DNA from 3 places in the Streptomyces sp. NBC_00078 genome. Region 2 is predicted to be linked to each of the others. Evidence: riboswitches for the same ligand, from Rfam matches in the RefSeq annotation. Region 2 holds a riboswitch; each other region holds the start of a gene.
What was found. A riboswitch is a leader RNA that binds a small molecule or an ion and turns the genes downstream of it on or off. The one in region 2 is predicted to bind cobalamin.
Positions count from the first base shown of each region.

Region 1: another riboswitch for cobalamin. It lies ahead of OOK07_RS28910 (ribonucleoside-diphosphate reductase subunit alpha); the one in region 2 lies ahead of OOK07_RS09375 (cobalamin biosynthesis protein).
Region 3: another riboswitch for cobalamin. It lies ahead of nicT (Nickel transporter NicT); the one in region 2 lies ahead of OOK07_RS09375 (cobalamin biosynthesis protein).

Region 1 is NZ_JAPELX010000001.1:6,131,358-6,134,623, reverse strand. Features, by position in the region: gene mctP (monocarboxylate uptake permease MctP) at 1-1,031, shown strand, start outside; gene OOK07_RS28915 (GNAT family N-acetyltransferase) at 1,158-1,664, shown strand; cobalamin riboswitch at 1,727-1,855, shown strand; gene OOK07_RS28910 (ribonucleoside-diphosphate reductase subunit alpha) at 1,976-3,266, shown strand, end outside.
Region 2 is NZ_JAPELX010000001.1:2,011,232-2,014,497, forward strand. Features, by position in the region: gene OOK07_RS09365 (inorganic phosphate transporter) at 1-1,102, shown strand, start outside; gene OOK07_RS09370 (hypothetical protein) at 1,137-1,364, shown strand; cobalamin riboswitch at 1,492-1,631, shown strand; gene OOK07_RS09375 (cobalamin biosynthesis protein) at 1,740-2,681, shown strand; gene OOK07_RS09380 (cobyric acid synthase) at 2,678-3,266, shown strand, end outside.
Region 3 is NZ_JAPELX010000001.1:1,353,484-1,356,749, reverse strand. Features, by position in the region: gene OOK07_RS06280 (hypothetical protein) at 93-416, opposite strand; gene OOK07_RS06275 (restriction system modified-DNA reader domain-containing protein) at 415-804, shown strand; gene OOK07_RS06270 (transcriptional regulator) at 963-1,217, opposite strand; cobalamin riboswitch at 1,296-1,506, shown strand; gene nicT (Nickel transporter NicT) at 1,535-2,635, shown strand; gene OOK07_RS06260 (hypothetical protein) at 2,866-3,266, shown strand, end outside.

The DNA of each region.
Region 1 (3,266 bases), 4.1 Mb from region 2:
TGAAGGACGGGCTGATCTACCTCGTCATCGCGGTGGCCATCATCTACATCCCGATCAAGCTGGGCGGCTTCGACGACATCTTCGCGAAGGCGGGTCACGCGTTCACGCAGACCAACCCGGCGACGGGCAAGCCGCGCGGTGCGCTGGCGCCGGCCGAGCCGGGCCAGTGGACGTACGCCACACTGGCGTTGGGCTCCGCGCTCGCGCTCTTCATGTACCCGCACTCGATCACGGCGACGCTGTCCTCGAAGAGCCGCAACGTGATCCGCCGCAACACCACGATTCTGCCGCTGTACTCCCTGATGCTGGGCCTCCTCGCCCTGCTGGGCTTCATGGCGATCGCGGCGGGGGTCAAGGTCACCAACGGGCAGCTGGCCATCCCGCAGCTGTTCGAGAACATGTTCCCCGACTGGTTCGCGGGCGTGGCCTTCGCGGCGATCGGCATCGGTGCCCTCGTCCCGGCGGCCATCATGTCGATCGCGGCCGCGAACCTGTTCACCCGCAACATCTACAAGGACTTCATCAGGCCGGACGCGACGCCGGCGCAGGAGACCAAGGTCTCCAAGCTGGTCTCGCTGCTGGTGAAGGTGGGCGCGCTCGTCTTCGTCCTCACCATGGACAAGACGGTCGCGATCAACTTCCAGCTCCTGGGCGGCATCTGGATCCTGCAGACCTTCCCGGCGCTGGTCGGCGGTCTGTTCACCCGCTGGTTCCACCGCTGGGCGCTGCTCGCGGGCTGGGCGGTCGGCATGGTCTACGGCACCCTCGCCGCATACGGCGTCGCCTCCCCCACGCAGAAGCACTTCGGAGGCTCGGCCAAGGAGATCCCCGGCATCGGGGAGATCGGCTACATCGGCCTGACGGCGTTCGTCCTGAACGTGGTGGTGACGGTGGTCCTGACCTTCGTCCTCAAGGCCGTGAAGGCCCCTGAGGGCATCGACGAGACCAGGCCGGAGGACTACACGGCGGACGCGGGCGACGCCGGCGTTCAGGTGGAGCTGCCGCCGGCGACCGCGGGGACGTCCCACTAGGGGCCACATCCACGAGGGACTGGCTGGGAACCACCGGGACCACTGCCGGTAGGAACTACGGGGACCGGACGGGCCGTCGGAGAAATCCGGCGGCCCGTTGTCGTACCCGTCCGCCACACTCGACCCATGGACATCGTGATCCGGCAGGCGGACCCCGGCGAGTACGAGACTCTCGGCGAGATCACCGCCCAGGCCTACCTCCAGGACGGCCTACTGACGTTCGGCGAGAGCGACCGATACCTCGGCGAACTGCGGAACGTGGCCAAGCGGGCGGCCTCGGCCGACGTACTGGTCGCCATGGCGGACGGGAAGCTGCTCGGCGGAGTCACCTACGTCCCGTCCGGCGGACCCATGGCCGACGTGGCCCGGCCGGGGGAGGCGGAGATACGGATGCTCGCGGTCGCGCAGGGGGCGCGGGGACGCGGGACCGGCGAGGCTCTCGTGCGGGCGTGCATCGAGCGGGCGCGGGCCGCGGAGGACTGCACGGGCATCGTCCTGTCGACCCAGCAGCTGATGCACACCGCCCACCGCATCTACCGGCGCCTGGGCTTCGTCCGCGCCCCGGAGCGGGACTGGAATCCCCTTCCGGACCACCCCGACCTCACCCTGCACACCTATGAGTTGACGCTCTGACACGCTCCGAAGTCGCTACGACACAACATATGGGGTCGCTTTTCCTGCCCGGCACAAGATGTATGCTCATGCTCGCTGTCGTCGCAGGGGAATCCGGTGCGAATCCGGAACTGTCCCGCAACGGTGTACCCATGCGTGTTCGCACACGTATGGGCGTCAGTCCGAGGACCTGCCGACAGTGCGCCCGGCCGAACCGTCCGGGTGCCCAGACGTCCGGGCCTCGTGGAATGGGCCGGTGGACGCGACGCCGTGCGCGCTCGTGATCCCCCTGCCCTCCGCAAGGCCCCGTGCCGAGCGAGGGAGAGCCCCACGTGACCATCGCGCCAGCCGAACCGGCTTCAGCGACACCGTCCGCGACAGCGGCGACAACGGACGGCCCGGGAACCGCACTGCTGCGGACCCTGACCGAGCTGACCGCCGGCCTCCCCGGAGCCGACCCCGGCCGGGTCGCCGCCGCCGCGCTGCGCGGCCGCTCGGCGCAGGCGGACGAGACGGAGCTGCGCGAGCTGGCCACGGAGGCGGCCGCCGGTCTCATCTCGGAGGACCCCGTGTACTCGCGGCTGGCCGCACGTCTGCTCACCATCAGCATCGCCGCGGAGGCCGCCTCACAGGGCGTCACCTCCTTCACCGAGTCGGTCGCCGTGGGCCACCGGGAAGGGCTCGTCGCCGACCGCACCGCGGAGTTCGTCCGCGTCCACGCCACGCGCCTCGACGCACTCGTCGACCCCCGGGCGGACGACCGCTTCGGCTACTTCGGCCTGCGCACCCTCCACAGCCGCTACCTGCTCCGGCACCCGATCACCCGCCGGGTGATCGAGACACCCCAGCACTTCATGCTGCGCGTCGCCGCCGGTCTCGCCGACGACACCGCGCCCCCTTCGGAAACGGGCGCCCGCCCGCTGGACGAAGTCGCCGCGCTCTACGGCCTGATGAGCCGCCTCGACTACCTGCCCTCCTCCCCCACGCTCTTCAACTCCGGCACCCGGCACCCCCAGATGTCGTCCTGCTACCTCCTGGACTCCCCGCTCGACGAGCTGGACTCCATCTACGACCGCTACCACCAGGTCGCCCGCCTCTCCAAGCACGCCGGCGGAATCGGACTCGCCTACTCCCGTGTCCGCAGCCGGGGTTCACTGATCCGCGGCACCAACGGGCACTCCAACGGCATCGTCCCGTTCCTGAAGACCCTCGACGCCTCGGTCGCCGCCGTGAACCAGGGCGGCCGGCGCAAGGGTGCGGCCGCCGTCTACCTGGAGACCTGGCACTCCGACATCGAGGAGTTCCTGGAGCTGCGCGACAACACCGGTGAGGACGCCCGCCGTACGCACAACCTGAACCTCGCGCACTGGATCCCCGACGAGTTCATGCGCCGGGTGAACGCCGACGAGCCGTGGAGCCTGTTCTCCCCCGCCGACGTGCCCGAGCTGGTCGACCTGTGGGGTGCGGAGTTCGACGCCGCGTACCGCAGGGCGGAGGCGGCGGGCCTCGCCCGCAGGACCATCCCGGCCCGCGAACTCTACGGCCGCATGATGCGCACCCTGGCCCAGACCGGCAACGGCTGGATGACCTTCAAGGACGCCTCCAACCGCACCGCCAACCAGA
Region 2 (3,266 bases):
GCTGAACCTTGTTGGCGCCTTCCTCTCGGTGGAGGTCGCCAACACGATCTCCAAAGGTCTCGTCGACGAGACCGGCATACGTCCCGAGGTCATATTCGCGGCGCTGGTCGGCGCGATCCTCTGGAACCTGCTGACCTGGCTGGTCGGGCTCCCCTCCAGCTCCTCGCACGCCCTGATGGGCGGTCTGATCGGCGCCACCGTCGCCTCGGCGGGTACGGGCGCCGTGCACGGCGACGTGCTCGTCACCAAGGTGCTCATCCCCGCGCTCGCCGCCCCGGTCGTGGCGGGCCTCGCAGCGATGCTCGCGACCCGGCTGTCGTACACCCTGGGCAGGAAGGCCGACGGCAAGGCCGCCGCGAAGGGCTACCGGGCCGGGCAGATCGCCTCCGCGGGCCTGGTCTCGCTGGCCCACGGCACCAACGACGCACAGAAGACGATGGGCATCATCACCCTCGCCCTGGTCGCCGGCGGCGCCGTCGCCCCGGACTCCGACCCGCCCACCTGGGTCATCCTCTCCGCGGGTCTCGCCATCGCGCTCGGCACCTACCTCGGCGGCTGGCGGATCATCCGCACCATGGGCAAGGGCCTCACCGAACTCCAGCCGCAGCAGGGCTTCGCCGCCCAGACCAGCGCGGCCACCGCGATCCTGGCCTCCTCGCACCTCGGCTTCTCCCTGTCCACCACCCACGTCGTCTCCGGTTCGGTGATGGGTGCGGGCCTCGGCCGCAAGGGCGGCGTGGTCCGCTGGTCGACGGCGACCCGGATGCTCGTGGCCTGGTGCCTGACCTTGCCGGCCGCGGCCCTGGTGGGCGCGCTGGCCGAGTCGGTCACCGATCTCGGCGCCTGGGGCACCGCCGTCGTCGCCGTCTTCCTGATCGCCTCCAGCGCGGCCATCTGGAAGCTCTCCCGGCGCGAGGTCGTCGACGCGACGAACGTCAACGAGACCGAGGAACCGGCCGGTGTGGTGACCACGGCGATCGCCGCCGTGGCCCCGCCCCCGGCGGGCACGGTGGCCGAGGACCTGACAGCCACCATCCCCGCCCCGGCCACGGCCGCCACGGCCGTCCCCGACCCCGCGATCCCGCCGGCCGCGGCCGTCTGAGTCCGCGCACCCGGTACGAAGGAAGAGAAGCAGCATGAAGATCGACTGGGCAGCTCTGGGCTCTGTCTTCGGCGTCAGCCTCGCGGTCACCGTGGGCCTCGTGGCCCTGTTCACCCTCGGCATCATGGGCCTGTCACGCCGCGAACGCGCCGCCACGCAGGGCGACTCGGCCGCGGCCGCGGTCACGGCCGCGTACGTGTGCTTCGCGGCATGCGCGGCGGCGGTGGCGTACGGGATCTATCTGGTGGTGGCCAAGGCCTGAGGCCTGGGACCCCTTGGGTGCCGGGACGGTGATCCGTCCCGGCACCACGCGTTTGCGTGACCCCGGCGACCTCTTGGATGTGGGCCTGCGCACACTCCTCCGTCCCAGGTCAACAGCAAGTTGACTGCTCTTCCGGGCCCGTGGTGGACTGCCGGAGCCATGTACGACGGCGCGAGAGGAAGCCGGTGGAAGTCCGGCGCGGTCCCGCCACTGTCACCGGGGTAGGTAGTCCCGGGAGCCAGGAACTCTCACCGTCGGTCTCGTCGAACCAGGGCGTGGACACCCTGAGTGAGGACAAATCGCCATGCGCGGCTGCCGTTTGAGGGGCACCGACCGAGCCCGAGCCCTATCCGACCCAGCGATCGGCTGAGCCCCTTGCGTGCCGATCGCGTCTTCGCGTACGGCGCCGCCGCCGGCCTTCTCGGTGACCTCCTGCTCGGCGATCCGCGCCGTGGGCATCCGGTCGCCGCGTTCGGGCGGGCCGCCGGTGCCGTGGAACGGGTGTTGTGGCGTGACCACCGCGGGTGGGGCGCGTTGCATGCCCTTGTGTGCGCCGGTGGAGCCGTCGGGATCGGTGCGGTCGCCGTCTCCGCCGTACGTCGCTCCCCCGCCGCCTCCGTCGCGGTGACCGCCGCCGCCACCTGGGCCGTCGTCGGGGGGACTTCGCTCGCTCGTGAGGCCCGGAGCATCGGGCGCGCACTGGAGTCGGGTGACGTCGAGGGTGCCAGGACCCGGCTGCCGCATCTGTGCGGGCGGGATCCGCAGGCTCTGGACGCCGACGGGATCGCGCGGGCCGTCGTCGAATCCGTCGCGGAGAACACCTCCGACGCGGTGGTGGGGGCCCTGGTGTGGGGGGCCGTCGGCGGGGTGCCGGGGCTGCTCGGGTTCCGGGCCGTCAACACCCTCGACGCCATGGTCGGGCACAGGTCGCCCACGTACCGGCGCTACGGGTGGGCTTCCGCGCGGCTGGACGACGTGGCGGGCTGGCCGGGAGCCAGGCTGACCGCCGTACTGGCGACGGTCGCCGGTGATGACCCGCGTGGCGCGGTACGGGCCTGGCGGTCCGACGCCGGCGGGCATCCGAGCCCCAACGCCGGTCCCGTGGAGGCCTCGTTCGCCGGGGCTCTCGGGGTACGGCTCGGCGGGACCCTGTCGTACGGGGGGCGGGTCGAGCACCGGCCGGTCCTGAACCGGGTGGGCCGGGCCGTCGGCGTGCCCGACATCGAGCGGGCCGTACGGCTCTCGCGCCGCGTCGGACTGCTCGCGCTCGGCGTCAGTGTCGCCGCGCGCCTCATGGTGAAGGGACACAGGAAATGAGCGGTGGTCTGCTCGTCGCCGGTACCACCTCCGACGCCGGCAAGAGCGTCGTCACCGCCGGGATCTGTCGTTGGCTCGTGCGGCAAGGCGTCAAGGTCGCGCCCTTCAAGGCGCAGAACATGTCGCTCAACTCGTTCGTCACCCGGGAGGGCGCCGAAATCGGGCGGGCTCAGGCCATGCAGGCGCAGGCCTGCCGGATCGAACCCACCGCGCTCATGAATCCCGTGCTGCTCAAGCCCGGTGGCGAGCAGAGCAGTCAGGTCGTGCTGATGGGCAAGCCGGTCGGCGAGCTGAGTGCGCGCGGGTTCTTCGCGGAGCCCGGAGGGTCGCCCCCCGGCAGCGGCCTGCAAGGGGGGCGGCAGCAGCTTCTCGGCACCGTCCTCGACTGCCTCGCCGGGTTGCGGGGCACGTATGACGCCGTGATCTGTGAGGGGGCGGGTTCTCCCGCCGAGATCAACCTGCGGCGTACCGACATCGTGAACATGGGGATCGCCCGGAACGCGCGGCTTCCCGTGCTCGTGGTCGGGGACATCGACCGTGGCGGCGTCTTCGCCTCCTTCTTCGGGACCGTCGCACTTCTCTCGC
Region 3 (3,266 bases), 660 kb from region 2:
GCAACAGCGGCGGAGCCCGCTACGACGGTGTCCGGGAAGGCCGCGCCAAGGGCAGCCAGTTGCCGGTCATAGGCGGTACCCGCGCCCGCGCATCAGCCGACGACCTGGACCGCGAACAGCCGCTGCTCCTGGACCCCGCCCACCACAGCGACCCCGACCTGCTCGGCTTCGACAGCGCCGGCTACGCCCGGCGCAGCAGCACCCCCTACTCGCAGGCCGAAGCGAAACGCGGCCTGTGCCGCGCCGACGAAACCATACGGATCCTCGCGCTCAACGACTCCCACCTCGTCCCGCTCCGCAGCCGCCTCATGGGGGCGGTCGGCGTGCTCGCCCGCTACGGGGACGATCCCGCCATACAGCAGCTGATCGACGACAAGGTGGGGGCCCAAGGCGCCATACAGCTCAGCAGTCGCCATGGCCCTGGCCCTGCAGCGCGCCTGCGACCGGCCCGCCGCCGCGCCCACACCGGCCGCAACGACGCCCGGCATCACACCCACCATCGACCCGACACGCTCCCGAGTCGACCTGCAAGACCTGCTGGAACATCTGGACCCGGACGACCTGAAGGTCGGCATCACCCTCACCGGCCGGCACGAGAAGAAGGCGCACCAGGCAGTCCTGAACCACGAGGGCCAATTCAAAGTCCTGGGCCGCCCCTGGCGCACCCCGACCACCGCCGCCAGGGCCGCGACCGGCAGCAACAAGATCGACGGCTGGGACTTCTGGCGTCTGACCATCGCCGGTGTGGAGCAGACCCTCGCCGAATTCCGCGCCACGCACTTCCCGCCCACCGCACCGGTGTGAGAGGGCGGAACTGTCCGCCTCGCCGGCGGCGGTCTCCTGCTGATCCCTTCGGTCTTCGTCGGGAATATCGCCGCCCACCTGGAAGACCCCTGGCTCAGGACCTTGATCTACCCTGCCCGCGGCACCGCCGCCCTGCGGGGCGAACGGGAGACCGTCCCTCAACCGGACGCGCTGACCGCTCTGGTCGGCCGGGCCCGAGCCCGGCTGGTCGCGATGGCGAGGTCCGAGACAGCGAGCGGACCCGTCTGGCGCAGGGCCATCAGGAGGGCGAGGCGCCCGGGATCGGAGAGCAGGGAGAACCGCTCCGCCCAGGCGCGGACGTGGTCGGGCTCGCCGATGGCGGCGACGGCGTCGCAGACCCGGTGGCCGTCGATGGCGCGGCGGTCTGCGCGTTCGGCGGGGACGAGATGCATGGAGGCATCCTCGCAGGCGGCAGTGTGATCTTGGATACCTGCGCAGCTGTGCAGGTATCCAGGCGTGAGGGGGCGCCCGTACGGTGGGCGGGCCGTGGTGTTCGGGAAGACCGGTGACGGCCCCTCGTGGTTCGGGGGGTTCAGGCCGGAGCGGCCCTCGCCACTGTGATCGGGGAGTCTTCGTCCCAGTTGTGCACGGTCACTGTCCGCCCCCGGGCGGACGGGAAGGCCGGGACGAAAGACGCGCGCACCCGTCAGCCAGGAGACCGGCCACGGCACTTCACGAAGTGATCCACGAGGTGCTGGAGCGTGACCGTATGACCCTGCCCACCGGGCCCGACGTGCCCACCGCTTTTCGATGGCGGCGCGAGGACACCGTCCGTACCGCCGGGCTGCTGGCGGTGATCGCCGCGCTGCACGTGCTGGCGTTCGGCATCCTGTTCCTGCTCGTCGTGCCGGGGCACTACGAGGTCGGTTCCAAGGCGTTCGGGATCGGCCTCGGGGTGACCGCGTACACGCTGGGCATGCGGCACGCGTTCGACGCCGATCACATCGCCGCGATCGACAACACCACCCGCAAGCTGATGGCCGACGGCAAGCGGCCGGTGTCGGTCGGGTTCTGGTTCGCGCTCGGCCATTCCAGCGTGGTGGTCGCCATGGCCGCCCTGGTCGCGGGCGGCGCGCAGCTCGCCGGCACGCTGTTGAACGACGACTCCCGTACCCACCAGACGCTCGGTGTCGTCGGCACGACGGTTTCCGGGACCTTCCTCTACCTCATCGCGGCGCTCAACCTGGTGGCGCTATCCGGCATCCTGCGGGTCTTCCGGGCGATGCGCTCCGGCACGTACGACGAGGCCGCTCTCGAACAGCACCTGGACTCGCGGGGGTTCATGAACCGCATCCTGGGCCGTTTCACCAGGTCGATCACCCGGCCCGGGCAGATGTTCCCGCTGGGCTTCCTGTTCGGCCTCGGCTTCGACACCGCCACCGAGGTCACCCTGATGGTGATGGCGGGCAGCGGCGCCGCGGCCGGGCTGCCCTGGTACGCGATCCTGTGCCTGCCGCTGCTGTTCGCGGCGGGGATGAGCCTGTTCGACACCCTCGACGGGACGTTCATGAACTTCGCCTACCAGTGGGCGTTCTCCAACCCGGTGCGCAAGGTGTTCTACAACCTCGCCATCACCGGCCTGTCCATCGCGGTCGCCTTCCTGATCGGCACCATCGAACTGGTCGGAGTGCTGCACGAGAAGCTCGGTCTGCGCGACGCGGTGACCGGCTGGATCGCCGGCCTGGACCTGGGCAACGTCGGCTACATCATCGTCGGCCTGTTCGTGCTCGTGTGGGCGGCGGCGCTGGTGTACTGGCGGCTGGCCAAGGTGGAGCAGAGGTGGGCCGCCCGTCTCGCCGAGGGCGGCTGACACCCGACGCGCGATCCGCTGCCGGACCGTGCGGCCGGGGCGGTGAAGAGCGAGGACGGCCCTGTTCCCGGCGTACTTGCTTGTCCCGGCCTCTGTGCCAGTGCCGGGAACCGGACGGTGCCCGGGTCCGACTGCTGAGAGGAAGGCGGACTGCGCCGGACCGGACGCCGTGGTGGTGTTCCTGCCCAGGCGGGGGAAGAGATCCGTCGGCCGCATGGCAGCATCGGGGCATGAGTGCGTCCCCGGCGGTACGGAGCTTGCGCGCGGTGGTGTTCGCCGCGCTGTGCGTGCTGCTCGCCGCCGGGGGGCACGCGCTGGCGATCGGTATGGCACCGCCCGTGTGGGTGCAGGCCGCCGGGTTCGTGCCGGTCTTCGGCGCCGGCTACCTGCTGGGCCGCCGGGAGCGGTCGCTGGCGGCCATCGGCATCGGCACAGTCACCGCTCAGGGCGCACTGCACCTCGCGTTCGGCGCCGCCCGGCCGCACGCCACGATGGGCATGCAGGGCATGCGCATGTCCCACGCGCATGCCCTGACCCCGCACGCCACCGCCGCTCACGTCGCCGCGGCCCTGGTACTGACCTGGTGGCTGCAGCGCGGGGAGGTCGCACTGTGGTCGCTGCTGCGCCGGGC